DNA from 2 places in the Lentibacillus sp. JNUCC-1 genome. Region 2 is predicted to be linked to the other one. Evidence: a T-box and tRNA genes for the amino acid it is inferred to sense, from the RefSeq annotation. Region 2 holds a T-box; the other holds one or more tRNA genes.
The links. The T-box of region 2 lies ahead of JNUCC1_RS15235 (valine--tRNA ligase). A T-box ahead of a tRNA ligase gene usually reads a tRNA of that ligase, here a tRNA-Val.

Region 1: it has a tRNA-Val gene. The T-box ahead of JNUCC1_RS15235 (valine--tRNA ligase) is inferred to sense a tRNA for this amino acid. The anticodon was not compared.

Annotation. Positions count from the first base shown of each region.
Region 1 is NZ_WHOH01000001.1:1,838,250-1,854,195, reverse strand. It holds rRNA gene JNUCC1_RS08620 (16S ribosomal RNA) at 1-1,359, opposite strand, end outside; tRNA gene JNUCC1_RS08615 (tRNA-Ala) at 1,572-1,647, opposite strand; tRNA gene JNUCC1_RS08610 (tRNA-Pro) at 1,654-1,730, opposite strand; tRNA gene JNUCC1_RS08605 (tRNA-Arg) at 1,737-1,813, opposite strand; tRNA gene JNUCC1_RS08600 (tRNA-Leu) at 1,821-1,909, opposite strand; tRNA gene JNUCC1_RS08595 (tRNA-Gly) at 1,929-2,003, opposite strand; tRNA gene JNUCC1_RS08590 (tRNA-Leu) at 2,019-2,100, opposite strand; tRNA gene JNUCC1_RS08585 (tRNA-Lys) at 2,105-2,180, opposite strand; tRNA gene JNUCC1_RS08580 (tRNA-Thr) at 2,249-2,324, opposite strand; tRNA gene JNUCC1_RS08575 (tRNA-Val) at 2,364-2,439, opposite strand; rRNA gene rrf (5S ribosomal RNA) at 2,449-2,564, opposite strand; rRNA gene JNUCC1_RS08565 (23S ribosomal RNA) at 2,685-5,604, opposite strand; rRNA gene JNUCC1_RS08560 (16S ribosomal RNA) at 5,791-7,357, opposite strand; gene lysS (lysine--tRNA ligase) at 7,786-9,267, opposite strand; gene JNUCC1_RS08550 (helix-turn-helix domain-containing protein) at 9,395-9,613, opposite strand; gene folK (2-amino-4-hydroxy-6-hydroxymethyldihydropteridine diphosphokinase) at 9,583-10,095, opposite strand; gene folB (dihydroneopterin aldolase) at 10,092-10,457, opposite strand; partial or broken gene folP (dihydropteroate synthase) at 10,495-11,345, opposite strand; gene cysK (cysteine synthase A) at 11,449-12,375, opposite strand; gene JNUCC1_RS08525 (peptidylprolyl isomerase) at 12,463-13,368, opposite strand; gene hslO (Hsp33 family molecular chaperone HslO) at 13,382-14,266, opposite strand; gene JNUCC1_RS08515 (type III pantothenate kinase) at 14,263-15,045, opposite strand; partial or broken gene ftsH (ATP-dependent zinc metalloprotease FtsH) at 15,241-15,946, opposite strand, start outside.
Region 2 is NZ_WHOH01000003.1:946,096-962,041, forward strand. It holds partial or broken gene lon (endopeptidase La) at 1-1,689, shown strand, start outside; gene yihA (ribosome biogenesis GTP-binding protein YihA/YsxC) at 1,693-2,280, shown strand; gene JNUCC1_RS15185 (LiaI-LiaF-like domain-containing protein) at 2,335-2,814, opposite strand; gene hemA (glutamyl-tRNA reductase) at 3,015-4,388, shown strand; gene JNUCC1_RS15195 (cytochrome C assembly family protein) at 4,402-5,220, shown strand; gene hemC (hydroxymethylbilane synthase) at 5,239-6,171, shown strand; gene JNUCC1_RS15205 (uroporphyrinogen-III synthase) at 6,168-6,947, shown strand; gene hemB (porphobilinogen synthase) at 6,940-7,923, shown strand; gene hemL (glutamate-1-semialdehyde 2,1-aminomutase) at 7,950-9,242, shown strand; gene spoVID (stage VI sporulation protein D) at 9,365-10,477, shown strand; gene JNUCC1_RS15225 (phosphotransferase) at 10,538-11,572, shown strand; gene JNUCC1_RS15230 (hypothetical protein) at 11,569-11,757, opposite strand; T-box leader at 11,880-12,115, shown strand; partial or broken gene JNUCC1_RS15235 (valine--tRNA ligase) at 12,160-14,804, shown strand; gene JNUCC1_RS18825 (ATP-grasp domain-containing protein) at 15,630-15,946, opposite strand, start outside.

The sequences.
Region 1 (15,946 bases), on a different contig from region 2:
GCTTCATGCAGGCGAGTTGCAGCCTGCAATCCGAACTGGGAATGGTTTTATGGGATTTGCTACACCTCGCGGCTTCGCTGCCCTTTGTACCATCCATTGTAGCACGTGTGTAGCCCAGGTCATAAGGGGCATGATGATTTGACGTCATCCCCACCTTCCTCCGGTTTGTCACCGGCAGTCACCTTAGAGTGCCCAACTGAATGCTGGCAACTAAGGTTAAGGGTTGCGCTCGTTGCGGGACTTAACCCAACATCTCACGACACGAGCTGACGACAACCATGCACCACCTGTCACTCTGTCCCCGAAGGGAACACGCTGTCTCCAGCGCTGGCAGAGGATGTCAAGACCTGGTAAGGTTCTTCGCGTTGCGTCGAATTAAACCACATGCTCCACCGCTTGTGCGGGCCCCCGTCAATTCTTTTGAGTTTCAGCCTTGCGGCCGTACTCCCCAGGCGGAGTGCTTAATGCGTTAACTTCAGCACCAAGGGGCGGAAACCCCCTGACACCTAGCACTCATCGTTTACGGCGTGGACTACCAGGGTATCTAATCCTGTTTGCTACCCACGCTTTCGCACCTCAGCGTCAGTTACAGACCAGAGAGTCGCCTTCGCCACTGGTGTTCCTCCACATCTCTACGCATTTCACCGCTACACGTGGAATTCCACTCTCCTCTTCTGCACTCAAGCCCTCCAGTTTCCAATGACCGCTCACGGTTAAGCCGCAAGATTTCACATCAGACTTAAAGGACCGCCTGCGCGCGCTTTACGCCCAATAATTCCGGACAACGCTTGCCCCCTACGTATTACCGCGGCTGCTGGCACGTAGTTAGCCGGGGCTTTCTGGTCAGGTACCGTCAAGGCGCCGCCCTATTCGAACGGCACTTGTTCTTCCCTGACAACAGAGCTTTACGATCCGAAAACCTTCATCACTCACGCGGCGTTGCTCCGTCAGACTTTCGTCCATTGCGGAAGATTCCCTACTGCTGCCTCCCGTAGGAGTCTGGGCCGTGTCTCAGTCCCAGTGTGGCCGATCACCCTCTCAGGTCGGCTACGCATCGTCGCCTTGGTAGGCTCTTACCCCACCAACTAGCTAATGCGCCGCGGGCCCATCTGTAAGTGATAGCCAAAGGCCATCTTTTATCCTCTCACCATGCGATGAAAGGTGTTATCCGGTATTAGCTCCGGTTTCCCGGAGTTATCCCAGTCTTACAGGCAGGTTGCCCACGTGTTACTCACCCGTCCGCCGCTCGATCCACAGGCGCATGCCCCGAAGGGCAATTGCCTGCTTCACGCGCTCGACTTGCATGTATTAGGCACGCCGCCAGCGTTCGTCCTGAGCCAAGATCAAACTCTCCATAAAAGTTTGGGTGTTCATCGACACCAATCGATGAACGGTCTTAGCTTCTTAAAAAATTGATTCAGGGTTTAAAGTTTAAAACTTCTTACCTCTGACATCTGTTTTACAGACATCTGCTTCGTTGTTTGTTCAGTTTTCAAGGAACAAAATTGTTATGCGCTCTTGGAACGCTTAAACATTATATAACGCGTGACACATTGTGTCAAGAGTTAATTTGGTGGAGCCTAGCGGGATCGAACCGCTGACCTCCTGCGTGCAAGGCAGGCGCTCTCCCAGCTGAGCTAAGGCCCCTTAAAATGGTCGGGAAGACAGGATTCGAACCTGCGACCCCTTGGTCCCAAACCAAGTGCTCTACCAAGCTGAGCTACTTCCCGTATAAATGGCGCGCCCGAGAGGAGTCGAACCCCTAACCTCTTGATCCGTAGTCAAACGCTCTATCCAATTGAGCTACGGGCGCATTTTTATGGTGCCGAGGGCCGGACTCGAACCGGCACGGTAGTAACCTACCGCAGGATTTTAAGTCCTGTGCGTCTGCCAATTCCGCCACCCCGGCTAGACGCTTGCGCATAAAATGGAGCGGAAGACGGGATTCGAACCCGCGACCCCCACCTTGGCAAGGTGGTGTTCTACCACTGAACTACTTCCGCTTAAAACTAATAAAATGCGGGTGGAGGGAGTTGAACCCCCACGTCCGAAGACACTAGATCCTAAGTCTAGCGCGTCTGCCAATTCCGCCACACCCGCTTGATGGTGAGCCATGGAGGATTCGAACCTCCGACCCTCTGATTAAAAGTCAGATGCTCTACCGACTGAGCTAATGGCTCTTTTTCTTAATGGTGCTATATTTAAACCTGCAAAGTTTATTGCAATAAAAAACACCACATTAAGTAAGTGGTGCCGGCCAGAGGACTTGAACCCCCAACCTACTGATTACAAGTCAGTTGCTCTACCAGTTGAGCTAGGCCGGCTAAATGATAATTTGAAGTTTTGAAATTGGGTGGCTTAAATGGTGGAGGATGCAGGGTTCGAACCTGCGACCCCTTGCTTGTAAGGCAAGTGCTCTCCCAGCTGAGCTAATCCTCCATAAAACTTGCCTGGCGGCGACCTACTCTTGCAGGGGCGATGCCCCAACTACCATCGGCGCAGAAGAGCTTAACTGCTGTGTTCGGCATGGGAACAGGTGTGACCTCTTCGCTATTGCCACCAGACCTTTATGCTGTTTTAAGGACAAGAACTATTATAAGCATTTTAATCGAAAAATGCAAGTTCTTTTTTAAATTTGTACCCTGAAAATCAAATAAGAGGTCAAGTCATCATCGTACTTTACGCTAGTTAAGTCCTCGATCGATTAGTATCTGTCAGCTCCACGTGTCACCACGCTTCCACACCAGACCTATCAACCTCATCGTCTCTGAGGGATCTTACTCACTCGAAGTGATGGGAAGTCTCATCTTGAGGGGGCTTCATGCTTAGATGCTTTCAGCACTTATCCTTGCCACACGTAGCTACCCAGCTATGCTCCTGGCGGAACAACTGGTACACCAGCGGTGTGTCCATCCCGGTCCTCTCGTACTAAGGACAGCTCCTCTCAAACTTCCTGCGCCCACGACGGATAGGGACCGAACTGTCTCACGACGTTCTGAACCCAGCTCGCGTACCGCTTTAATGGGCGAACAGCCCAACCCTTGGGACCGACTACAGCCCCAGGATGCGATGAGCCGACATCGAGGTGCCAAACCTCCCCGTCGATGTGAACTCTTGGGGGAGATAAGCCTGTTATCCCCGGGGTAGCTTTTATCCGTTGAGCGATGGCCCTTCCATGCGGAACCACCGGATCACTAAGCCCGACTTTCGTCCCTGCTCGACTTGTAGGTCTCGCAGTCAAGCTCCCTTCTGCCTTTGCACTCTGCGAATGATTTCCAACCATTCTGAGGGAACCTTTGGGCGCCTCCGTTACCTTTTGGGAGGCGACCGCCCCAGTCAAACTGCCTGCCTGACACTGTCTCCGGACCGGATCACGGTCCTGGGTTAGAATGGTCGTACAGCCAGGGTGGTATCCCACCGGTGCCTCCACGTAAGCTGGCGCTCACGCTTCCAAGGCTCCCACCTATCCTGTACAAGCTGTACAAACATTCAATATCAGGCTACAGTAAAGCTCCACGGGGTCTTTCCGTCCTGTCGCGGGTAATGCGCATCTTCACGCATAGTATAATTTCACCGGGTCTCTCGTTGAGACAGTGCCCAAGTCGTTGCACCTTTCGTGCGGGTCGGAACTTACCCGACAAGGAATTTCGCTACCTTAGGACCGTTATAGTTACGGCCGCCGTTTACTGGGGCTTCAGTTCTACGCTTCGAGCCCGTAGGCTCTAACGCGTCCCCTTAACCTTCCAGCACCGGGCAGGTGTCAGCCCCTATACTTCGCCTTTCGGCTTCGCAGAGACCTGTGTTTTTGCTAAACAGTCGCTTGGGCCTATTCACTGCGGCTCCTCCTTAAAGGAGCACCCCTTCTCCCGAAGTTACGGGGTCATTTTGCCGAGTTCCTTAACGAGAGTTCTCCCGCTCACCTTCGGATTCTCTCCGCGCCTACCTGTGTCGGTTTGCGGTACGGGCACCTGTGACCTTGCTAGAGGCTTTTCTTGGCAGTGTGGATTCAGACACTTCGGTACTCAATTTCCCTCCCCATCACAGATTGGGATTGTTGGACGGATTTACCTATCCAACTCCCTCGCTGCTTGGGCGCACACGTCCATCGGTGCGCTTGTCCTATCCTCCTGCGTCCCCCCATCGCTCAAACGGTCACGAGGTGGTACAGGAATATCAACCTGTTGGCCATCGCCTACGCCTTTCGGCCTCGGCTTAGGTCCCGACTAACCCTGAGAGGACGAGCCTTCCTCAGGAAACCTTGGGCTTTCGGTGAAAGAGATTCTCACTCTTTTTTCGCTACTCATACCGGCATTCTCACTTCTAAGCGCTCCACCAGTCCTCACGGTCTGACTTCACAGCACTTAGAACGCTCTCCTACCATTGTTCGAAGAACAATCCGCAGCTTCGGTGATACGTTTAGCCCCGGTACATTTTCGGCGCAGTGTCACTCGACCAGTGAGCTATTACGCACTCTTTAAATGGTGGCTGCTTCTAAGCCAACATCCTGGTTGTCTGTGCAACGCCACATCCTTTTCCACTTAACGTATACTTTGGGACCTTAGCTGGCGGTCTGGGCTGTTTCCCTTTCGACTATGAACCTTATCACCCATAGTCTGACTCCCAAGCATAAGTATCCGGCATTCGGAGTTTGACTGAATTCGGTAACCCGATGAGGGCCCCTAGTCCAATCAGTGCTCTACCTCCGGTACTCTGATCTTGAGGCTAGCCCTAAAGCTATTTCGGAGAGAACCAGCTATCTCCGTGTTCGATTGGCATTTCACCCCTACCCACACCTCATCCCCGCATTTTTCAACATACGTGGGTTCGGGCCTCCTGTCAGTGTTACCTGACCTTCACCCTGGACATGGGTAGATCACACGGTTTCGGGTCTACGACTACATACTCAAACGCCCTATTCAGACTCGCTTTCGCTGCGGCTCCGTGTCTACCACTTAACCTTGCATGCAATCGTAACTCGCCGGTCCATTCTACAAAAGGTACGCCGTCACCCATTAACGGGCTCCGACTACTTGTAGGCACACGGTTTCAGGTTCTCTTTCACTCCCCTTCCGGGGTGCTTTTCACCTTTCCCTCACGGTACTGGTTCACTATCGGTTACCAGGGAGTATTTAGCCTTGGGAGATGGTCCTCCCGGATTCCGACGGAATTTCTCGTGTTCCGCCGTACTCAGGATCCACACCGGAGGCTGCTTCTTTTCGACTACCGGGCTGTTACCGTCTTTGGCTGATCTTTCCAGATCGATTCGTCTAACAAACAGCTTTGTAACTCCATATGGTGTGTCCTACAACCCCGACAGGCAAGCCTGCCGGTTTGGGCTGATTCCGTTTCGCTCGCCGCTACTTGGGAAATCGCTTTTGCTTTCTCTTCCTCCGGGTACTGAGATGTTTCAGTTCCCCGGGTCTGCCTCACACATCCTATGTATTCAGATGTGCGTACTGTTCCATTACGAACAGTGGGTTCCCCCATTCGGAAATCCCCGGTTCAAAGCTTACTTACAGCTCCCCGAGGCATATCGGTGTTAGTCCCGTCCTTCTTCGGCTCCTGGTACCAAGGCATCCACCGTGCGCCCTTATTCACTTAACTGGCGTGTTTGATTTCAATGAATAAACATACGATTTATTTGATGTCTTGATTGCTCTTATTTGATTTTCAAGGTACAAAGTTTCGAGAGATTTGCTCCCTCAAAACTGAACAAACAAACGAAGTGATGTCTTTCCGTTAATTTAGCTGTGATGCCGTTTGACGGGCATCTATGCTAGATATCCTTAGAAAGGAGGTGATCCAGCCGCACCTTCCGATACGGCTACCTTGTTACGACTTCACCCCAATCATTGGCCCCACCTTCGGCGGCTGGCTCCATAAAGGTTACCCCACCGACTTCGGGTGTTGCCAACTCTCGTGGTGTGACGGGCGGTGTGTACAAGGCCCGGGAACGTATTCACCGTGGCATGCTGATCCACGATTACTAGCGATTCCTGCTTCATGCAGGCGAGTTGCAGCCTGCAATCCGAACTGGGAATGGTTTTATGGGATTTGCTACACCTCGCGGCTTCGCTGCCCTTTGTACCATCCATTGTAGCACGTGTGTAGCCCAGGTCATAAGGGGCATGATGATTTGACGTCATCCCCACCTTCCTCCGGTTTGTCACCGGCAGTCACCTTAGAGTGCCCAACTGAATGCTGGCAACTAAGGTTAAGGGTTGCGCTCGTTGCGGGACTTAACCCAACATCTCACGACACGAGCTGACGACAACCATGCACCACCTGTCACTCTGTCCCCGAAGGGAACACGCTGTCTCCAGCGCTGGCAGAGGATGTCAAGACCTGGTAAGGTTCTTCGCGTTGCGTCGAATTAAACCACATGCTCCACCGCTTGTGCGGGCCCCCGTCAATTCTTTTGAGTTTCAGCCTTGCGGCCGTACTCCCCAGGCGGAGTGCTTAATGCGTTAACTTCAGCACCAAGGGGCGGAAACCCCCTGACACCTAGCACTCATCGTTTACGGCGTGGACTACCAGGGTATCTAATCCTGTTTGCTACCCACGCTTTCGCACCTCAGCGTCAGTTACAGACCAGAGAGTCGCCTTCGCCACTGGTGTTCCTCCACATCTCTACGCATTTCACCGCTACACGTGGAATTCCACTCTCCTCTTCTGCACTCAAGCCCTCCAGTTTCCAATGACCGCTCACGGTTAAGCCGCAAGATTTCACATCAGACTTAAAGGACCGCCTGCGCGCGCTTTACGCCCAATAATTCCGGACAACGCTTGCCCCCTACGTATTACCGCGGCTGCTGGCACGTAGTTAGCCGGGGCTTTCTGGTCAGGTACCGTCAAGGCGCCGCCCTATTCGAACGGCACTTGTTCTTCCCTGACAACAGAGCTTTACGATCCGAAAACCTTCATCACTCACGCGGCGTTGCTCCGTCAGACTTTCGTCCATTGCGGAAGATTCCCTACTGCTGCCTCCCGTAGGAGTCTGGGCCGTGTCTCAGTCCCAGTGTGGCCGATCACCCTCTCAGGTCGGCTACGCATCGTCGCCTTGGTAGGCTCTTACCCCACCAACTAGCTAATGCGCCGCGGGCCCATCTGTAAGTGATAGCCAAAGGCCATCTTTTATCCTCTCACCATGCGATGAAAGGTGTTATCCGGTATTAGCTCCGGTTTCCCGGAGTTATCCCAGTCTTACAGGCAGGTTGCCCACGTGTTACTCACCCGTCCGCCGCTCGATCCACAGGCGCATGCCCCGAAGGGCAATTACCTGCTTCACGCGCTCGACTTGCATGTATTAGGCACGCCGCCAGCGTTCGTCCTGAGCCAAGATCAAACTCTCCATAAAAGTTTGGGTGTTCATCGACACCAATCGATGAACGGTCTTAGCTTCTTAAAAAATTGATTCAGGGTTTAAAGTTTATAACTTCTTACCTCTGACATCTGTTTTACAGACATCTGCTTCGTTGTTTGTTCAGTTTTCAAGGAACAAAATTGCTGTGCGCTCTTCAAAAGCGACTTTATAAATATAACATCTTACGCTTTCGCCGTCAACTACTTTTTATAAAAACTTTTTGTTTTTGTTTCGTCTCGCTGACGGGCGATATTTAATTTACCATGATTATTCCCAAATAGCAAGGATATTTAACATGAAATTTATGGTATTTTTTTTAGTGGCAATAAAACCTTTAATCCACGGGTCTTTACGTCCTATTCACTTTATACAAAAAGAGACACCCATCACTTTGATGGATGTCACTTCGTATAGTGTAACTTTTATTTATTGCGCATTTGCGGAAAGAGCAGGACGTCTCTTATAGATGGTGAGTTCGTTAAGAGCATCACGAGACGGTCGATGCCAATTCCCAATCCACCGGTTGGCGGCATTCCATATTCAAGAGCTTCAAGGAAATCTTCGTCCATCAGGTGTGCTTCATCATTTCCCTGGTCACGTTCCTCAACTTGAGATTCGAAGCGCTGACGCTGATCAATTGGATCGTTGAGCTCACTGAAAGCATTAGCATGTTCCCGTCCGACGATGAATAGTTCGAATCGGTCTGTGAAGCGTCCATCTTTTTTATTCTTCTTGGCAAGTGGAGAGACTTCCACTGGGTGCCCATGGACAAACGTCGGTTGGATGAGCTTATCTTCCACTTTTTGTTCAAAGAATTCATTAAGTACATGTCCAAATGTCATTGTCTCAGTAATTTCCACACCATGTTCTTTAGCATACTGTCTCGCTTCTTCATCTGTCATATGCTCCCAGAAGTTCACACCTGTGTGTTCTTTAACGGCATCTGCCATATGCAGCCGAGTCCAGGCTGGCTTCAACGAAATCTCCAAATCATTGTAAACAATTTCGGTTGTGCCTAGAACCTCTTCAGCAATATGGGCAATCAAGTTTTCCGTAAGTTCCATAATATCATGATAGTCGGCATATGCTTCGTACAGTTCGATCATCGTGAACTCAGGATTGTGGCGGGTAGAGACACCTTCATTACGGAAAACACGCCCAATCTCATATACCTTTTCCAGTCCACCGACAATCAGTCTTTTTAAGTGCAGCTCGATGGCAATGCGCATGTATAAAGGAATATCGAGCGCATTATGATGTGTTTCGAACGGTCGTGCAGTTGCACCACCTGGGATTCCGTGCATCATCGGTGTTTCAACTTCCAGAAATCCATGGTGATCCAAATACTTGCGCATGGATTGAATGATTTTAGAACGCAGGACAAACGTATCCCGACTGTCTGGATTGGTAATCAAGTCGAGGTAACGCTGACGATAACGCTGTTCAATATCTTTTAGACCGTGATATTTTTCAGGCAGCGGCCGCAAAGATTTCGTCAACAAATGAAAGTCAGAGACTTTGACACTCAGCTCTCCCACTTTCGTCTTGAACATGGTACCGCTGACGCCAACAATATCGCCTCTGTCAATGGTATTGAAAATATCATAAGCGTCATCACCAATCGCATCTTTACGGATATAGAGCTGGATTTGGCCGCTCACATCCTGAATATGAGCAAAACCCGCTTTTCCTTTTCCGCGTTTTGTCATGACGCGCCCGGCTATCGTGACATTAATTTCTTTTTCTTCAAGTTCTTCTTTCGTATATGCTTCATAAGCCTTATGTAAGTCCTCGGCAACATGGGTACGTGGAAATTCATCGCCAAAAGGATCGAGACCCTGTTCACGATAAGCATCAAGTTTATCGCGCCTGACCCGCATTTGTTCATTTAACTCTTCTGACACTGTGATCACTCCTGTTCTTATTTGAATCGATCTCTATCATGTAGTGTTCACAGTATAACATGTTTTACTGTGAACAAAGCCTTGCAAACTTCATCCACCCTATGATGACTGCCTTTTTTGCCTCCATCTATCGTTCTTCCTTATCCTCGAGCAAAAGTTCTGCTTTGGAGATATTCAGGGTTTCGATGATCCGCTCCAATAACTGATCGTCTGGAGACGTCTTGCCCCGTTCAACAGGGCCTAGTATAGCAACAGAAATATGAAGCGATTCGGCAAACTCCACCTGAGTATAACCCTTCAGTTTCCTGAACGCTTTTATGCGTCTTCCGAGCTGTTCCTTCTCCATTGTACAACATCCTTTATATCAGATTCAGGACATTTGCCCAATAAACCACTGACGCGCTGTTCAAACCCCGGTACGTATATGTCAGGCGACAGTTCTGTAAGCGGGACGAGCACAAAAGCACGTTCATGCATGCGTGGGTGGGGGATGGTTAATCGGTCTGTGTGGACGGTTAAATCATGATATAAAATAATATCAACATCAATGGTTCTGGGGCCAAAGCGTATGGTTCTCTTTCTCCCCAGCTCATTCTCAATAGCCTGACAAGCTTCCAACAGCTGAACAGGTTCAAGACTGGTTTCAATTTTGACAGCCATATTTAAGAAATAAGCCTGATCGGTATAACCAACAGGTGCTGTCTCATAAATGGAGGACTGTTCAGCCACCGTAATGGCGGAGTGGTGCTGCAACAGCTGCAACGCTTCCTTCAAGTATGTTTCCCGTGGTTCAATATTTGTCCCAAGCGCTATATAGATCCCAGTCATTTTAATCGCTCCCGGTCGAGCTCAACAGCCACCGATTCGAACTGCCCGGGGATCGGAGCTTCAGGCTTACTCACTTTGACAACACAACGCTTCAGGGTGTTGAATTCTGTGAAAAGGGCGTCCGCAATTGTTTCAGCCACCGCTTCGATCAGGTGCTTCGCCTCGCCTTCCACGATTTCCTTTACCACGTCATAGGCAGTGCCATAATTTATGGAAGCATTCATGTCATCGGTCTGGCCAGCTTCTTTTAAATCCGTATACATTTCCAAATCAACATAAAACCGCTGGCCAAGGTGGTTCTCTTGTGGAAATAGACCATGATATCCATAAAAAGCCATCTGTTTGAGAATAATTTTATCCATGTGCACAGCTCCTTTAACTTCCTCATATCTTACGTATTTAATTTAGTGTGTCAATACGTTCCGCCGCCATCATGGCATCCATCATCCTAGCGAGCTGAACATGCAGTTTAACATCATGCACCCGAACCATGTGAACACCCTTGCTGATTCCAAGGCAGGTCGTGGCTCCTGTGCCAATATCACGCTCATTTGGGGTCGTCTCCAAAATAGTCCCAATAAATGATTTGCGGGAAGCGCCCAGAAGAACTGGGTAACCCATCGTTGTCAAGTGGTCCAGGTTATTCAAAACGACGAGATTATCAGCTTGTGTTTTAGCAAAACCAATTCCGGGATCGAGCATGATGTTTCTTTCTGGAACACCAGCCTTTATGGCAATATCAATGCTCTCATGCAGATCCCGCTGCATATCACTGATCAAGTGGGTGTAGTTCTTATTGGTGCGGTTATGCATTAAAATAATCGGAACATCAAAGTCTTTAGCTACAGATACAATCTCAGGATCTCTTTTTGCACCCCAAACATCATTTATGACGGAAGCGCCTGCCAGCAGAGCGCGTCGGGCAGTTTCCGCTTTATACGTATCAACAGAAATCGGGGTGTTGAGGTTTGCAGCGGTAATAGCTTCAATGACCGGGACAACGCGTTCGATCTCCTCGGCTCCCGTTACCGGAGCATGTCCAGGTCTGGTCGATTCTCCGCCAATGTCAATCATGTCAGCACCTTCCTGCTCCATGCGCATGGCGTGCGACACTGCTTTCTCAAGCGTCACATATGTCCCCCATCTGAGAAAGAATCTGGAGTGACATTCAGGATCCCCATAACCTGTGTCTTTTTGTGCAATTTCATTTCCTCTGGTGTTAAGTTTGTCGCGGATGTAATCATATGCATAAGTCCTTTTCATAAAGTATTCGTTCTTAATCGTACCATACGCGTGTTTGTTTTCAAAAAAAGCAGTGGTCCAAAGAGAGGCTGCCACTGCTTTTTTCTCTATTTATTCGTTCTCATCATATTGATAAAGGGGCGTTGATAGGTAACGCTCGCCATTATCCGGCAAGATCGCGAGCACTTTTTTGCCGGCTCCGAGCTGTTTGGCTGCTTTCTTGGCTGCTGCGATAGCTGCTCCGGAAGAGATACCGCCGAGGATGCCTGTAGAAACAGCCGTCTCACGGGCGTTTTCAAAAGCTTCTTCTTTGGTTATTGTGATCACTTCATCATAGATGTCAGTATTCAGAATGTCAGGTACAAATCCCGCACCGAGGCCCTGCAATTTATGCGGTCCGGGTGAGCCACCGGATAAAACCGCTGAATCTTTAGGTTCTACTGCATAAATCTTAATATCCTCGAACTTTTCCTTCAGCACTTTACCAACACCTGTAATTGTTCCGCCAGTTCCAATGCCGGAAACAAAACCGTCCAGACCGTCAGTCATCTGTTCGATAATTTCGTTGCCAGTTGTGCGGGCATGGACCTCAGGATTTGCTTGATTATTGAATTGCTGTGGCATAAAATAACCTTTTTCTTCTTGAAGCTGTTCAGCTTTCTGGATGGCGCCTTTCATGCCTTCTGCGCCAGGGGTCAAGACTAGCTCTGCTCCATAGGCACGGAGCAGGTTGCGACGCTCCTGGCTCATTGTATCCGGCATAACAAAAACCGAGCGATATCCTTTGGCTGCAGCAACCATTGCAAGCCCGATCCCTGTATTTCCACTGGTTGGTTCTACAATCGTATCACCTTCAGCAAGTGTTCCTGCTTCTTCCGCCGCTTCAATCATAGACAGCGCAATCCTGTCCTTTACAGAACTGCCCGGATTCATGAATTCCAACTTCACATAAATATCAGCCATATCTTTTTTGCCATGGTTTAATTTGACAATTGGTGTCTGACCAATAAGTTGTGTGATATTTTCAACGTTTCTCATAGAAAAAGCCTCCTGTTTAAAAGTCATTTTTACTTTAAGACGTTTATATCGTATGCAACTTCCATCAATTCATTGTCAAAAACATTCCTAGTCTTCATATACCCACTCAATATCAGCATTATTCCACAAAGGTTGGGCATTTAGGTTCTGGTCCATCTGATCAAGAGCAAGTTCGTTTTTTACATAAGGTTTCATTTCTTCATATGTGAAGGAGATCTCCGGCAGGGTCTGGTGTACATAAACAATCGCAACACGTTTCCCTATTTCAACCGGATCACTATAAGAATAGGGCTCCATGTCTTGTACAATATCCTTATAGCCATGGGGAATAAACTGACTTGTCGAAACGAAATACCCCAAATAGCCGCCATCTTCTCGTGTTTCTTCGTCAATCGAGTACTCTTTGGCAAGTAAATTAAACGATGCACCTTCATCCAGTTCTGCTTTCACTTTCTCAGCTGTTGCAAGGTCCTTGACAATGATATGGGAGATCTGGAATCTTTCACTGAAATCGTATTGATTCTTGTATTTGTCGTAAAAGGATTGGATCTCCTCTTCAGGAATCGATACACCTTCTGTTAAAAGGGTTTCCAGCTGGAACCGGTAAATAATATCTTCACGCCATTTCTCTTTCCACTTTTTAGTTTCTTCCGCAGACATAACACCGCCGATCGAAACGAGCTGGGCCAGTTCCCGATCTATAATTTTTTCAGAGATCTCAATGTTCTTTTCTTCAGCAAGCTGCTCAACTAGGGTATGGTCTATCATTTGTTTCAATTGCATTTGGCCATATTCACTGCGCAATGATTTCATCCAAGCTTCATAAGAAATGTTTTCGCCATTTATGGTTGCTGCTGGTTTTTCAACGTCGATGTTTTCCTCTTTATCAGGTAAAACCGTTGTCTCGTCGTCGCCATCACCCAATAGAATAATCGTTGCGATGTTTGTGATCAAAAGTACAATGATCAGACTGAATAAAAACTTTTTTGACATGGGTGACTTCCTTTCAGGACTGATTTATAGATTGCTTCAGTGCTTCAAGTTCAGTTTCTGTAAAATGATACGTCTCATTGCAGAAATGACAAGTCGCCTCCGCTCCATGATCTTCTTGGATCATGGCCTCTATTTCTTCTGCACCAAGTCCAATAATTGCTTGTTGAACCCGTTCTTTGGAACAGTGACAGTTAAATTGAATAGGCATGTGGTCGTGAATTTTAAGCGATTTATCACCCAACAGCTTCTCCAGGATCTCCTCAGGTGTACGTCCTTCTGATACTAATTGTGAAATTGGCGGAAACAAGCTGATTTGTTCCTCAAGGCTGCTGACAACATCATCATCTGCGCCAGGCATGACCTGAACGATAAATCCGCCAGAAGCTGCAATTGTGTGGTCAGGATTTACCAGAACACCCGCTCCGACAGCGGAAGGTATTTGTTCCGAGTGAGCAAAGTAATAAGTAAGGTCTTCACTGATTTCGCCTGAAGTAATCGGGACCTGGCCTGTGAACTTATCTTTTAACCCGGTGTCTTTTACAACACTCACCTGCCCATTTATTCCGACAGCTCTGGCCACATCCAGTTTCCCCTGAGCATTTAAATCAAAGTCTACGTGCGGATTGATGACATATCCTCTCACATCACCATTGGCGCGGCTGTCCACAATGATCGCACCCATTGGGCCGTCACCTTCTATTTTTAATGTTACGATGTCATCGCCTTTTTGCATCGCACCCATCATGGCTCCGATTGTCATTGTTCTTCCGAGTGCTGCACTTGCAGTTGCCCATGTATCCTGGCGTCTTCTCGCTTCTTCCACTGTTTGCGTGGATTGAACCGCATAAGCCCGTACAAATCCGTTGTAGGCAGTTGCCTTGATTAGATAATCGTTCATAATGACGCTCCTTTATGTAACTGATGATAGATCATGTTGAGCCCTTTAAGGGTCAAGTGTTTATCAACATGCTGGATGGTTTCCGACCCATGTGAAATTAGTCGTGCCAGCCCGCCTGTTGCAATAACGGTTGGGGTTTGGGATGCTTCTTGTTTCATCCGGGTAACAATGCCATCAACTTGTCCGACATAGCCCCAGTAGACACCGGACTGCATGGCAGAAACTGTAGACGTACCTACAACCCGCTCCGGTGTCTGGATCTCAATTTTAGGCAATTTAGCAGCTTTTTGATAAAGCGCCTCAAGTGAGACATTCACCCCGGGAGCAATTAGTCCCCCTGTGTATTGTGCTTTCTCATCTATATAACAAAAGGTTGTGGCCGTACCAAAATCAATAATAATAAGCGGTGGCTCGTATTCCGCTAAAGCCGCTTTAGCATTGACAATTCGGTCTGCCCCGATCTCCTGGGGATTGGGATAGGTCATTTTAATGATGGATGAGAAGTCAGCTTTCCCGATCACCAGCGGTTCGATATCAAAATACAGCCGACACATCTTCTCAAGCGCAAACATAATGGGCGGCACAACTGAAGATATAACGATTCCTTTAATATCTGCCGGTTTTATTTGACGGTGGTTCAGTAAAGATTCAATCAAGATCCCAAGTTCGTCTTCTGTTTGGTGACGATCTGTTTTAATCCGCCACTCATACTTAAGATGATTCTGTTCAAACACCCCAAGCACAGTATTCGTATTACCTACATCCACTACAAATATCACATCAACCATACCTTCCATTCATAATCTATAATTATTTTACCGATCAGAATACGCATTGTTCATATAGAACACAATTGTTTTTTAGAGCAGGCGTTGCTCGAACCTATTTCTTATAAATATAACATAATTTGGTTCACTAAAAGAAGAAGAAGCTAAAAACAACCTCCCATTTTAGTATGGGAGGTTGTGGTTTTTTTAGTCTTTCTTATCCTCATCATCAGATGGGGAATCATGATCCTGATTTGTACTTGATGTGTCAGGTTCTTCTGAGCTTTCGTCTCCATGCTCTTCTTTCGTCTCTTCACGTTCTTTTTCGTGTTTTTCTTCGGCTTTTTGTTTTGCCTCTTCGTAGGAAACGGGATCAGACTCCTTCTTATTGATGTTAACTTTAACATCTCCATCTTTTGATGGTGGTTCTTCTTCCTCTTCCTCGGGTTCAGGCAGTATGCCATCATCAAACAGAGATTTGATTTGTTTCGCATCAAGGGTTTCCACTTCAAGCAAGGTTTTGGCAACCAATTCAAGTTGTTCCTTGTGCTCTGTCAGAATCGTTTTCGCTCTGTCATAGCAGTAGTTAATGAAACTTTGGATTTCCGTGTCAATTTCATAAGCAATCTTATCACTATAGCTTGGCTCGTTCTGAATGTCTCGGCCGAGGAAGACTTCGCCTCCGCTGCCCCCAAACTGTAGCGGACCAATTTTGTCGCTCATGCCGTATTCGGTAATCATCTGGCGGGCAATGCTCGTTGCGCGCTGGAAGTCGTTGGAAGCACCTGTACTGACTTCCCCGAAAATGATTTCCTCAGCAACACGACCGCCCAAGAGCCCTGTAATCTTATCAAACAGCTCTGGCTTTGTCATGAAGTAGCGATCTTCTTTAGGCAACATGACCGCATATCCG
Region 2 (15,946 bases):
AATAGGCGAACATGTTAAGTCATCAATGGAAAAAACGCAAAAAGAGTATTATCTGCGGGAACAAATGAAAGCTATTCAGAAGGAACTGGGAGAAAATGACGGCAGATTATCAGAAGTTGAAAAACTTCAGGAGAGAATTGAAGAAGCACAGATGCCTGAAAGAGTTTATAAAGCAGCACGAAAAGAACTTAAGCGTTTTGAACGTATCCCCCAAAGCTCCGCTGAGAGTAATGTCATTTATAATTATTTGGATTGGCTTGTGTCTTTGCCATGGACAGCTACAACAAAAGACGCGATAAACATAGACCGTGCTGAAGCTATTTTAGACAGAGATCATTATGGCCTCCAGAAAGTAAAAGAACGGATAATTGAATACTTAGCTGTAAAAAAATTGACAGACTCCATTAAAGGCCCAATTCTTTGCCTTGTCGGCCCACCAGGTGTTGGAAAGACATCACTTGCAAAGTCGATTGCTGCATCAGTGAACCGAAAGTTTGTCAGAATCTCCTTGGGCGGTGTGCGTGATGAGGCGGAAATTCGAGGTCATCGACGCACTTACATTGGTGCAATGCCAGGAAGAATTATTCAAGGGATGAAGAAAGCAGGAACAACCAATCCTGTTTTTCTGCTTGATGAAATTGATAAACTTACTAGCGATTTACGCGGTGACCCGACAGCAGCGATGCTGGAAGTCTTGGATCCTGAACAAAACAACACATTTAGTGACCATTTTATTGAAGAATCTTATGACTTATCCAATGTCATGTTTATTGCAACTGCAAATTACATGAATAACATCCCCGCACCATTGCTGGACAGGATGGAACTCATATCACTAGCCGGGTATACAGAAGTTGAGAAACAGCATATTGCTAAAGACCACCTGCTCCCTAAACAAATGGACGAAAATGGGCTTACAAAAGGACAACTGCAAATCCGTGATGACGCATTGTTGCAAATTGTACGTACTTATACACGTGAGGCTGGAGTCAGAAGCCTTGAACGGCAGCTTGCACGCTCATGTCGTAAAGCGGCTCGCCTGATTATTTCAGGAGATAAAAAACGCGTGGTCATTACACGTAATAATTTAGAAGATATTTTGGGGAAACCAATATTCAGTTATGGAAAGATGGAAGAAGCGAATCAAGTTGGGGCAGCAACAGGACTTGCCTATACGGCTGCTGGAGGCGATACGTTATCAATTGAAGTATCCCACTATCCCGGCAAAGGTAAATTGACACTAACCGGCAAACTTGGTGATGTTATGCAAGAATCAGCTCAAGCAGCATTCAGCTATATCCGCTCAAGAACAGATGAGTTAAATATAGACCCGGATTTTCATGAGAAATATGATATTCATATTCATGTACCTGAAGGGGCCACACCAAAGGATGGACCATCTGCCGGAATTACGATTGCGACAGCTCTGGTTTCATCGCTGACAGGACGAGCTATAAAAAAGAAGTCGGTATGACCGGTGAAATTACCCTGAGGGGAAGAGTTCTTCCTATAGGAGGGCTAAAGGAAAAATCGTTGAGTGCACATCGGGCGGGAATTACAACGATTATTATGCCAAAAGATAATCAAAAGGACGTCCAGGATATACCTGAAAGTGTACGAGCGGGGTTAGAATTTAAGCCTGTCAGACATATGGACGAGGTGTTAAAAATTGCATTGGTGGGGGAGTAAGATATGAAAGTAAATCAGGCTGAAATCGTTATAAGTGCAGTCAGTGAAAGCCAGTATCCAAATGACGGCTTGCCAGAGATTGCATTGGCAGGGCGTTCCAATGTGGGGAAATCATCATTTATAAATCGCCTGATCAATCGTAAGAACCTTGCAAGGACATCTTCCAAGCCTGGTAAAACACGCACATTGAATTTTTATAAAATCAATGATGTGTTTCAGTTTGTCGATGTCCCCGGGTACGGTTATGCTAAAGTATCCAAAAAAGAGCGTGATAAATGGGGCATTATGATGGAAACATATTTCCAGAGTCGCTCTGTGCTAAAAGGCGTTTTGCTTGTGGTTGATCTGCGTCATGAGCCGACAAAAGATGATATACTAATGTATAATTATTTAAAGCACTTTAACTTACCGGTTGTGGTGATTGGTACAAAACTCGATAAAATTCCCAAAAACAAACGATCGAAACATGTTCAAACAGCTCATAAAACATTAGAGCTTTCACCAGAGGATATTTTAATCCCTTTTTCAGCTGAGACTGGAGAAGGGAAAGATGCAGCATGGAGCGAAGCAGAACGTCTCCTAGCCACTTAGAAAAAACCTAAAAGAACCGGCCTGATTCGAATCAGGCCGGTTCTTTTAGGTCAATTATTTTCGTTTCAGAAGATAGAGGCCAATAATCACGAGAGCTACTGGCCAGAAACGTTCAATTAAACCGACAATGTCATAAATCCACGACAGTTCACTTGGGATCTGCATGGAAAAGATGAAGAATAAAGACAGCCCCATCATAACTAAAGCTAAGACCATGCCTTGTTTCGTTTTAAGGTATCTGACAAAGAAGGCAATACCGATAATCAGTGTGTACATTGCCCAATGATCTGGCCAGAAGCTATAATGGTTAAGTCCATGAAAATGGATGCCCAATCCCAAAAGAAGCGTTCCTGTAAACAACTGTTGATATTCCTTTGCACGTATTGCATATATAAGGAAAGCAAGGCCTATAATGATCAATAGTGTAGGCCAAGAATAGAAGTCCGTTAGAATCGGGACTTTCAACTGTTTAAGCAAAAAGTAAATCCCGAGCCCGATTAAAAGATAAGCCGTAAATGTATGTTGTTTTTTCATTAGATGAACAACTCCTTCAACTCTATTTCTATGTGCACTTTGCTTGCAGCATGAATCGCTGTATGTTAGTTTTTATACGGATTATGTACGTTCTATCGTATCATATTGTTCAAGCCTTGTTCACATTATATTGAATTATATATTGTAGAATTATGTTAAAATGAGTTTAAGTATGTGTTGATAATACAGGGGGGAACACTGTGCACGTATTAAGAGTCGGTTTCAATTACAAAACAACCCCTTTAGAGACTAGGGAAACGTTTACTTTTTCTGAAGATCATTTATCTCAAGCTGTTAAACAGCTTGCTGCAGAAAAAAGTATTTTAGAAAATGTCATTATATCGACATGCAACAGGACTGAAATTTATGTCGTTGCTGATCAGTTGCATACAGGACGATATTATGTAAAACGATTTTTGTCAGAGTGGTTTGAAGTACCAATTGAAGACTTTGCTTTATACCTACAAATTTCCGAGAATGAAGCAGCTACCCAACATTTGTTTAAAGTGGTTAGCGGGTTGGACTCCATGGTACTTGGAGAAACACAAATACTCGGCCAAATTCGAGACGCATTTCTTGCCGCGCAAAAAGCTCAAACAACCGGAACAATTTTTAACGAATTATTCAAACGAGCTTTGACATTTGCCAAACGGGCTCATCATGAAACTGGAATTGGTGCACAAGCTGTATCAATCAGCTACGCAGCAGTGGAATTGGCCAAAAAGATCTTTGGTGATTTGAAGAAGAAACACGTTGCGATCGTTGGAGCCGGCGAAATGGGGGAATTGTCGGCAAAGAATCTTTTAGGAGCTGGCGTTGGACAAATGACGGTTGTAAATCGGTCATTAGAGAATGCTGAAGCACTTGCAAAGACATTTGGTGCCAGTTCGGCAACATTCGATCACTTGCCGTCAGTTTTGAAACAGGCTGATATTGTGATCAGCTCAACCGGGTCACAAGAGCCTATTATAACAAAAGAAATGATCGCACCGGTACAAATGAAGCGCAAGGGAGCACCTTTATTCCTTGTGGATATAGCTGTTCCTCGCGATATTGAAGCTGAAGCCGGTCAGGCAGAAAATGTGTTTTTATATGATATTGATGACTTGCAGCATATCGTTGACGACAATCTTGCATCAAGACAGGCTGCTGCGGCGAAAATTGAGCATATGATTGATGGGGAACTGGTGTTATTTGAAGAATGGATACAGATGCTGGGAGTTGTACCGGTCATTACGGCCCTAAGAGAAAAGGGGCTGGCCATTCAGGCGGCAACAATGGAAAGTATTGAGCGGAAAATGCCTGATTTAACAGCTCGGGAGAAAAAGGTGTTGCAAAAACATACTAAAAGCATTGTCAATCAAATGTTAAAAGAACCGATTAAACAAGCTAAAGAAATGTCAGCTTGTACTAAACGGGAAGAGGCACTCAATTTGTTTATCGATATTTTCGGTATAGAGAATGAAGTTCGGACAATACTCGATAAACAAAACTACAAAGAGTCCGAAACACTTAACTCAAACGGCGGCAGCCATATATCCTTTCCCTTTTTAAAACACCTTCCATCAAAATAAGAAAGGATACGCCATGTTTGAATCTGTCAGATTTATTGAGATTGTTTTATTGATCTACGGGCTTAGTCTTATTGGATACTTCTGGGATTTTATTCAACAGAACCAGAAAGTCAATCGCATGGCTTTCTGGCTCCTTGGCTTGGTCTGGGTCATTCAAACAATGTATTTGCTGGATAGTATATTTATAACCAGAAACTTTCCCATATCAAACTTGCGGGAAGGACTGTTTTTTTATTCATGGGTTTTAGTGACGTTTTCATTAATTGTTAATCGTTTTTTTAAAGTCCATTTTATTATTCTATTTACGAATATATTCAGTTTCATCATACTGGTTTTATATATATTTACGCACGCTGAGAAACAATCAGCTGGGATGCAAATTCAGCTGGCGAACGAGATATTAACCATTCATATTGCCATTTCCATGGTTTCTTACGGTTTCTTTACAATTGGTTTTTTACTATCCATGATGCATTTGATTCAATACTATTTTCTAAAAAAGAAGATTGGTTTGAAGTGGATGTGGCGGTTTGGGGATTTGCAACAGCTTGACCAGTTGTCTTTCTGGGCGATCACTATTGGTGTCCCGCTTCTGACAATCGGATTGATTCTTGGCTTCGTCTGGGCTTTCGCTTCAGGAGCCGAATTTTATTGGTTTGATTTAAAGACGATCGGTTCTCTTGTTGTGCTTGGTGTATATATGTTTTATCTGTTTTTGCGGTTGGGTCTGCACTATCAGGGAAAAGCAATCTCTTATTATCATACGATCGCTTTTCTGATGCTGCTGATCAACTTCTTTTTATTTGGAGTGCTTTCAGAATTTCATTTTTAAGTGATGGAGGAATAACTGATGCGGAAAATTATGATTGGTTCGAGACGGAGTAATTTGGCGATGACTCAAACGGAATGGGTGATCGATCAGTTGAAAAAAGCCGGTGTCGAGAATGAAATAGACGTGCAAAAAATTGTTACAAAAGGTGATAAAATCCTTGATGTAACGCTATCCAAAGTAGGCGGAAAAGGTTTGTTCGTTAAAGAAATAGAAGAAGCCATGTATCGGAAAGAAGTGGATCTTGCTGTTCATAGTATGAAAGATATGCCTTCTGTTATGCCAGAAGGACTGACGATAGCTTGTATTCCAGTTCGTGAAGACCATCGGGATGCCTATATCGCCAAGAATAATGTGAAACTTAAAGATTTGCCTGAGGGGGCAATTGTAGGCACGAGCAGTCTTCGCCGATCCGCTCAGATTCTTGCAGTACGTCCGGATGTTAAAATCACATGGATTCGCGGCAATATCGAGACCCGTCTCCGAAAGTTGCAGGAAGAGGATTATGATGCCATTATTCTCGCTGTCTCCGGCTTGAAACGTGTTGGATTAAGTGAGGATTTAATTACAGAATATCTTGATGCAGATATTTGTGTGCCAGCTGTCGGGCAAGGCGCCCTTGCCATTGAGTGTCGGGAAGATGACGATGAGCTCAGAGAGATTCTCGATAACATTCACGATGAAAAAACCGCTCGAACAGTTACTGCTGAACGAACATTTCTCAGACTTCTTGAAGGGGGATGTCAAGTTCCGATTGGCGGGTATGCTTATCTAGATGAAGATGACATAGTGCTCACAGCCCTTGTCGGCACACCAGACGGAGAAACAATCCTTAAAGAAACCGTGCGTGGGACTGATCCTGTAGCTGTGGGTGAAGAAGCCTCGCGTCTGTTGATCGACCAGGGGGCAAAAAAGATTGTTAAAGATGTATTGGAAGAGTTGGACTCTGAATGACAGGCCCACTTGCCGGTAAAACAGTCTTAATCACGCGAGAAAAGAAACAGGCAAGCACATTTTCAAGGTGCATCAAATTACAGGGCGGGCATCCTGTAGAAGTGCCCTTGCTGAAAATCAACTGCACAAATCCTATTGATACAAATACCAGTATGGTTGATTTCAAACAATATGATTGGTTGTTTTTTACAAGTGCCAACGGTGTCCATTGTTTTTTGAATTCAGCCCAACGAGAGGGACATGCTGACTTTTCAAATGTCAGACTGGCAGCGGTCGGTCCAAAAACGGACCAGGCATTAAGGCAATATGGATACCAGGCTGAGTTTATCCCATCTGTGTATAATGCTGATGTGATGGCAAAAGAGTTTTTGCCTGTAGCTGGAAGACCTAAACGAATACTGCTTGTCCAAGGAAATTGGTCCAGAGATGTACTTCCGAATTTCTTTGAAGAACATGCCATCCATTTTGATACTTTGATCGCGTACCAAACCTCAATTAATTATGAGTCAAGAGAATTATTGAATCATGTGCTTGAACAGAAGAAAGTTGATTTTCTTACGTTTACAAGCCCGTCAACTCTGAATGCTTTTGTTGAAATGGCTGAAACCGCCAATTATGATAAGAGTTGGGATGTTTGTGTCTGTATTGGCACCACGACAGAACAAGCGGCATTGGCAAACGGATTCACACATATTCTGACGCCTGCAGAATTCACGATTGACGGCATGCTTGAAGAAATGATTGCTTACACAGAAAGGATGAAAAGAGATGGATAATCGCCTCGAGTTTAAGCGCCACCGCAGACTCCGTGCTTCAAATGCAATGCGATCGCTCGTCCGGGAAAATCATTTGCAGATCGATGATTTAATTTACCCATTGTTTATTAAAGAGGGAAGCGGAATAAGACAAGAAGTGCCATCGATGCCTGGGGTACATCATCTGACACTTGATCATATGTCTGAGGAAATTAATGAAATCAAAGAGTTAGGCATTAAAGCGGTGTTGTTATTTGGGATTCCTGAGCAGAAAGATGAACGAGGGAGCGGTGCTTATTCTGAGGCAGGTATTGTGCAGGAAGCTACACACCTGATCAAACAGCAAGCCCCTGAAATGCTTGTTGTCGCCGATACTTGCTTATGTGAATTTACTTCTCATGGCCATTGTGGGGTCATTCATCACCATGATGTGGATAATGACCCTTCGTTAGAATTGCTGGCGCAGACTGCTGTTAGCCAGGCGGAGGCAGGGGCAGATATCATTGCACCTTCCAATATGATGGATGGTTTTGTTGCTGTGATTCGTGAGGCATTGGACGAGGCGGGATTCACACATATACCAATTATGTCTTATGCTGTCAAATATGCTTCATCTTTTTATGGGCCGTTTCGTGATGCAGCTGAAAGCACACCGGAATTCGGAGATCGCAAAACATACCAGATGGACCCGGCAAACCGTCTTGAAGCGCTTAGAGAAACAGAATCAGACGTTACTGAAGGCGCAGACTTTCTAATCGTGAAACCTGCTATGTCTTACCTTGATATTGTGAGGGATGTACGCAACTATACAAATCTGCCTGTGGTGGCTTATAATGTCAGCGGAGAATACTCTATGGTGAAAGCCGCAGCAATGAATGGGTGGATCGATGAGAAACAAATTGTCATGGAGACATTGACAGCTATGAAGCGAGCGGGTGCAGACCTGATTATTACTTACTTTGCAAAAGATGCTGCCCATTGGCTGCAGCAGTCCTAAAATATTGATAAAACGGGGTGTCACTAATGGAAAAAGTATTTCAGTTATCTCAGGAAGCGTACCAGGAATCCTCACAACTTATGCCAGGCGGCGTGAACTCTCCGGTTAGGGCATTTAAATCAGTTGGCATGTCACCAATTTTTATGTCACACGGAAAAGGATCAAAAATCTGGGACATCGACGGCAATGAATATATTGACTATGTTCTCAGCTGGGGGCCTCTTGCTCTGGGCCATGCCGATGATCGTGTTGTCAACGCACTCCAGGAAGCGGTCGTAAAAGGGACGAGCTTCGGAACACCGACAAAATTGGAAAGTAAAGTGGCTCAGCTCGTGATTGAACGCGTGCCTTCCATTGAAATGGTGCGCATGGTTAACTCGGGCACAGAGGCAACGATGAGTGCATTAAGACTTGCCCGCGGGTATACAGGCCGTAATAAAATATTGAAATTCGAAGGAAACTACCATGGACATGGAGATTCTCTTCTTATCAAAGCAGGCTCTGGTGTTGCAACACTTGGTTTGCCTGACAGCCCTGGAGTTCCTGATTCGATTGCACAGAACACCATCACGGTTCCATACAATGATCCTGCTAGTTTGCAAAAAGCATTTGATATGTACGGTGACGATATTGCAGGTGTTATTGTTGAACCAGTTTCAGGCAATATGGGGGTTGTGCCCCCGCAAGATAATTTCCTGAACCAACTAAGAGATATTACGGAAGCAAATGGTTCACTGCTCATATTTGATGAAGTCATGACTGGCTTTAGAGTTGGTTATAACTGTGCACAGGGTCATTTTGGTGTAACGCCTGACTTAACGTGCCTTGGTAAAGTCATTGGTGGGGGACTCCCAGTCGGTGCATATGGTGGTAAAAAAGAAATCATGTCCCATATAGCGCCAAACGGACCGATTTATCAGGCCGGCACACTATCCGGCAACCCACTTGCCATGACTGCGGGATACGAAACATTGAAAGCATTGACACCGAATTCGTATAAAGAACTTGGAGAAAAAGTAGACAGGCTTGTTGCTGGATTCCGTCAAGCAGCTGAAGCCAATGACCTTGATCTGCAAATTAACCGGGCCGGGTCAATGGTCGGTATCTTCTTCTCAGCTGAACCTGTTACAGACTTTACTAGTGCTCAAGCATCCAATCTGGATCAATTCGCTCAGTATTATAGAGCGATGATCGAGGAAGGCGTATTTTTGCCACCTTCACAATTTGAAGGTTTATTCTTATCAACAGCCCATACAGATGAAGACATCGATCGCACCATTCAAGCAGCAGCAAATGCATTTTCGAAAATAGAAAAGTAATTCTTTAAAAGTCTGGCCCTGTGCCAGGCTTTTTTGATCATATGAGGAGTAGCGGTTGCATATAGTGAAAGTAAGCGTGTGTGTATCACAGCGTAATGCGCAAGGGGGGAGGAGAGTTATTGATGAATGATGAAGCCGTATTTGCTTTTGACTTACATGAATCGCTTTATTTTGAAAGCGGACAGGAAGTCGCTGAGATGAAAAGTATTTCCCTTGATCCTGAAATTGCCATTCAGGATTACGGCGATTATGTGGCCATCAGAGGTGTGATAGAACTACAAGGAGAGTATGTGAAGCATACGCCTCTTACCGAAACAGACGCCGAGTATGATCTATCAGTTCAACACTCGAAGCGTTTTGTTGAACGCGTGATGGATGTGGAGGACGGTGAAGCCACTTTTATGCACCGTTTTCCGATTGAGATCTCCATTCCGACATATAGAGTTACGGCACTTGATGATGTCTCTGTTGATATTGAAACATTTGATTATGAGCTCCCTGGTCCAAGCCATCTGAAATTCACTTCAAAGATCGCCATTTATGGAATTCAAGATGAGCGTGAAAAAGAAGAAGATATTGTGGTGGATGAAGGATTATCGGATCATGATGACACCTCTTACGAATTAGGTGAGGCGTTTTCAGTTGAATCCCACAGAGCTCCAGATGCCTCTGAAACAGAGACAGATGGTCAAGAAGATATCAGCCCGAATACCTCACAAGAAGGTACCCATCAAGATGAAGCGAGCGACTATGAAGCAGAAGTAAAGGAAAAAGGTGAAGAAAGTGAAGAAAAAGAAGAAGAGTCTGGTCGCTGGAAATGGAAGGAAACGCAAACACTGGGTGAGTTTTTTGGGGCAGATGCCCCCTCTGAAACAGAAGAATATGAGGACAGCTTAACAGAAACGTATGAGGAGCACGAGGATAGTTCAGAAGAATTCGAGTCATATGCACAAGAGGAATATGCTGCTGATTCGCTGACTGAGGAATATACAGTTGACCATTCAGAAGAAGTTCCGGATGTTATGTATCTGTCAAATATGTTTCGGGAAGAGGAAGAAGAGCATTATTCAAAGATGCGTTTATGTATCGTACAGCCTGATGACAGTATTGAGACGATCGCTCAGAGGTATGGCATCAACAGTGATCAGATTATGAGTCAAAACCGTCTTGAAAATGAAGAAGTAAGTCCAGGTCAGCTGCTGTATATTCCATACACGAAACAAAATAAGGCGTAAATGAGAGCACCCCCTTGGGGATACAAGGGGTATATCCTTTTAAATTTGGGGTGTGATCCTGTGTTAGATCAAAACATCATTCAAAAAGTATTATGGGAATATGGTATTTCACCTCAGCTTATTTCTAAACACACTGATCTGCTCTACCGCGCTACAGATGGAAATAAGCAGTACGCGGTAAAACGGAGTCAGCTAAATCAGAATACAGTTCAATTTTGGGAGTATGTTTATCATACTGCTCATACACAAAGGCTGTCGTCTGTTTTGCCTGTTTATGTAACAAAGAGTGGGGCTCTGTTTCATGCTGCAGAGGAATCTATTTATTATGTGACACCTTGGATTGAAGCGACGTCCCATAATAAACAGACGCAAATAACAGGATTGTTTAAAGCGCTGGGTCACTTACATGAATCCACCCGCCATACGGCTGATGTCGATATCCAGGAGTCAGAACTAAAGTTTGCCGACTACGAACGTCATCTATTAAGCAGTTATGAACGTCTCAGTCAGTACATAACGCTATTTGAGAGCCAACATTACATGTCTCCGTTTGAACTCCAGACGTGCACACATTATGTACATATAGATATGATTTTCAACCTTTTGTTTGACCGTCTCAAAACATTCATTGCTCAATTACAAAATGATCCGGCACAAACTGTGAGTTTATGTCATGGGCAGATGTCACTGCAACATTATATATATCATCATAGGCCATATGTGATCAATTGGGAAAAAGCCAATTACGGTCACCCGATGAATGATTTGGCTAAATTAATTCAAGATGCTGGCTCCAGGCATGATCCAAATACAACCATGTGGAGCCATTCATTGCAGACATACTTTGACACTTATGCATCAACTTCGAATGAACGTTTGTTATTGTCGATTTACTTGCTTGACCCAACTGCTTACATCAATATGATTGAATCATATGTCACAAAAGGTCACGCTCAGCCAATGCTTGAATATGTTCACAGCTTAGAGCAGTTGTACCGCAGGCTGACCCTTGCTTTGCATTTAGTTGAAACAATTGATGAGATGAATAGAGAACACTTTGAAGAAGACGATCCCCAGTTTCGCGACGAGATCTAAATCCATTTTAAATAAAAAGCAGTAAAAATTAACACGAGCACTCCAAGCAGTAGAACATCCAGTGTTGTTGGGAATATTAACGTACGGATCAACTGAAATATGAGAATCGGCAATGTGGCATGTTCGCAAATAATGAGGCAGCGGCGTGCCCACGGTGGAAGTCGATACCGATAATACCTTGCCATTGCAATCACTCCTGTACATATGACGTGTGTATGAGTATTATATGAGTGAGGGTGTGTAGATTGTGATATAATGCTTGCTATAAAATATAAAAATGGATACAATAAAAATGTATTCAGATATCTGAGATGCAATGATAGGGAGAAGTACTTAATCGCTGCCTACAGAGAGGGAATGTTTGCTGAGAAATTCCCGGAGAAGTGCTTAAGGAAGGTCGTCCTTGATGCAGTCTGCCTGAAAGACATGGCGTTTAGTAGGCCGGACCGGTTATTGACCGTTATTCAATATGTATTGAGTGTACAGACAATGGATCTGTAAACTAAGGTGGTACCGCGGAAATCATGCCTTTTCGTCCTTATTTGGAGGGAAAGGTATTTTTATATGCAAAAAAGGAGGAAAAAGCGATGGCAGAAAATGAACAACAAGCATTGCCGCCCAAGTACAACCCCAACGAGGTAGAGAGCGGCCGGTATCAATTTTGGGTGGAGGGAGATTTCTTTAAAGCGGGAGAAGATGAAAGCAAGCCGCCATTCTCAATCGTCATTCCCCCACCAAATGTGACAGGACGTCTGCACTTGGGACATGCCTGGGATACAGCTATGCAAGACACGATTGCCCGCATGAAACGCATGCAAGGCTATGATGTGCTATGGCTACCAGGTATGGACCATGCCGGCATTGCCACCCAGGCAAAGGTAGAAGGTAAATTACGTGAACAAGGAATCAGCCGCTATGATCTGGGAAGAGAAAAATTTCTTGAGAAATCCTGGGAATGGAAAGAAGAATACGCGGATTTCATCAGAACACAGTGGGAGAAACTCGGTCTAGGGGTTGATTACTCAAGGGAACGATTCACGCTTGATGAGGGACTGTCTGAAGCTGTAAAAGAGGTATTTGTCAGACTGTATGAGCAAGGGCTGATCTACCGGGGTGAGTATATTATCAATTGGGACCCTGCCACACAGACAGCGCTGTCAGACATTGAAGTAAACTACGAGGAAATTCAGGGTAAGTTTTACCATATGCGCTATCCACTTAAAGACAGCAGCGAAACGATTGAGATTGCAACAACCCGCCCCGAAACCATGCTTGGAGATACAGCTGTAGCGGTACACCCAAATGACGAACGTTATCAGCACTTTATCGGTAAAACGGTTATTTTGCCAATTGTCGGACGCGAAATTGAAATTGTAGCTGATGAATATGTGGATATGGAAATGGGCTCTGGCGCCGTGAAAATCACCCCGGCACATGATCCCAATGACTTTGAAATCGGCAATCGCCATAATTTAAAACGTGTGCTTGTTATGAACGAGGACGGCTCGATGAATCATAATGCCGGTAAATATGAAGGCATGGACCGATTTGAGTGCCGCAAGCAAATTGTCCGTGATTTGCAAGAACTTGGTGTTCTGTTTGAAATAGAAGACCATCTGCATCAGGTGGGCCATTCCGAGAGAAGTGGCGCTGTCGTTGAGCCATATTTGTCCACTCAATGGTTTGTTCATATGCAGCCGCTTGCAGATGGGGCTCTTGATTTACAAACAGAAGATGGGAAAGTCAATTTCTATCCACCACGGTTTGAACAAACATACAAACACTGGATGGATAATATAAGAGACTGGTGTATTTCACGACAACTGTGGTGGGGCCATCAGATTCCAGCATGGTATCATAAAGAAACCGGTGAACTTTATGTTGCCAAAGAACCTCCGGAAGATCTGGAAAATTGGGTACAGGATGAAGATGTTCTGGATACGTGGTTTTCTTCGGCATTATGGCCTTTTTCAACGATGGGCTGGCCAGATGAAGAAGCAGAAGACTTTAAACGTTACTTCCCAACAGACGTCTTGGTAACAGGATATGATATCATTTTCTTCTGGGTGGCACGAATGATTTTTCAATCAAAAGCGTTTACGAATAAACGTCCATTCAAAGATGTACTGCTCCATGGCTTGATCCGCGATGCTGAAGGCAGAAAAATGAGTAAATCCCTCGGTAACGGGGTTGACCCAATGGATGTCATTGAAAAATACGGAGCAGATTCATTGAGATATTTCCTGATGACAGGTTCGACACCAGGTCAGGATCTCCGTTTCCACTGGGAAAAAGTTGAATCCACATGGAATTTCGCTAATAAAGTGTGGAATGCGTCAAGGTTCTCTCTGATGAATTTGGAAGGTTTCACCTATGAAGATATCGATTTGTCCGGTGACTTGTCGCTTGCTGATAAATGGATACTGACGCGTCTTAATGAGGCAATTGAACAGGTAACCAAAAACAGTGATAAATATGAGTTTGGTGAAGCAGGGCGTCATCTTTATAACTTTATCTGGGATGATTTATGTGATTGGTATATTGAAATGGCGAAAGTCCCTTGTACGGTGAAGATGAGTCAGCGAAGAAGACAACGCGTTCAGTTCTTGCACATGTGCTGGATCAAACGATGCGAATGCTGCATCCGTTTATGCCGTTTGTGACAGAAGAAATCTGGCAAAAGCTGCCGCATGAGGGTCCATCGATCACTGTGGCTGAATGGCCACAAATCCGACCGGATCTCCATGATGAACAAGCTTCTGAAGAAATGAAGCGACTTGTGTCCATTATAAAATCTGTGCGTAATATTCGTGCTGAAGTGGATACGCCTATGTCCAAACAAATTAAATTGTTGATTAAAACTGAGAATCAGGCAATCGCGGAAGAATTGAAGGGTGAACGTAATTACTTGGAGCGTTTCTGTAACCCTGATGAACTTGTCATAGATACGACAGTTGATGTACCTGAAAAAGCCATGTCAGCTGTTGTTACAGGAGCAGAGTTGTTCTTGCCCTTAGAAGGTTTGATCGACTTTGACAAAGAGATCAATCGTCTGAACAAAGAGCTTGAGAAATGGACAAAAGAAGTTGAGCGTGTCCAGAAAAAACTTGCCAATGCTAACTTTGTCAATAAAGCACCAGAAGCAGTGGTAAACGAGGAAAAGCAAAAAGAAAAAGATTACCTGGAAAAACAATCAAAAGTCAAAGCACGAATCCAAGAACTACAAAACTAAGAACAAAAGCAGAGGCGCCTTGTTCACCCCCGAAAATCATAAGCTATAACGTGCAGTGGCGGTCTTCGTCACGAAACGTTATAGCTTATGACTCGAGGGGGGGAGGCGTCAGAGCTAGATGAAACAAAAGCGGAAGCCTCCCCCAAGAGACTTCCGCTTTTCCAATTACAACAATATAAGTAAACTACGAACTAAATAGGCGGTTTTTTGATCCGCCATTAAGCACTCTATATGTTTAAACGAGCACCGTGATTTGCGCTGCGGGAAGTCGCTTTCCGCGGGCACGGCCTCAGCCTCCTCGCTCGCAAAGACCGCTCACTGTGGGGTCTTCGGACTCGTGCTGTTCCCGCAGGAGTCGAATTCCCTCCGCTCCAATCACTTTATGTTAATTGAATGCTTGGACGGTCCTGTTTAAGAAAACAAGTAAGAACGTGAACACTCTTAAACAGTTAGTACTAGGTCCATTTATACGTATTATTTCCAATTCAGAGGTAATCTCGGTTTACTTATGAGCATTTCTCCGCTCATGAGTGATTTTCAGCCCCTATATGCGCTTCAACGTTCAACCCAATAAAGCAAGAAGATGAATAACACTCACCTAGCTCGGGGAAAACGCGGAGACTCCTGTGGGAGCAAAAGCCTAGATGAGACCCCGGAGCGCGCAATAGGGGAAGGAAGGCTAAAACCGCGACGTCCTGTCGCAACGCCTTCATGACCCACCTCCTGTGGGCCCGAGGCTCATCAGCGCCCACTGGTACGGAGTGTTTTCCCCGGAGCGGTTGTCAGAAGCAGTCATTCAAGTTTTCATTCGTTCGCAGTTTGTGTCTATTGTGCTGTTAGGTTTGTTTTGATATGGGTGATGTATTTTTGGAGGATGTTGATGTCGGTTGTAGCGCTTAGGGTTCTGGAGCCGACGATGTCCTCAATTTCGTTGAATAGCAGTTGGCCCTCAAGTCCTATTAAGAAGTCAATCCCGACCATGCCAAAATCAAATGCGTGCATGATTTTATCAATCATTTCGAGGTCTTTTTTACTGAGTTGATATGTGTTGGCGCTGCCACCCAGTGTAAAGTTGGCTCTGAAGTCTATGTCACTTTGTCTTAGTACTGCTCCAACGACTTCGGATCCTACGACAAATACGC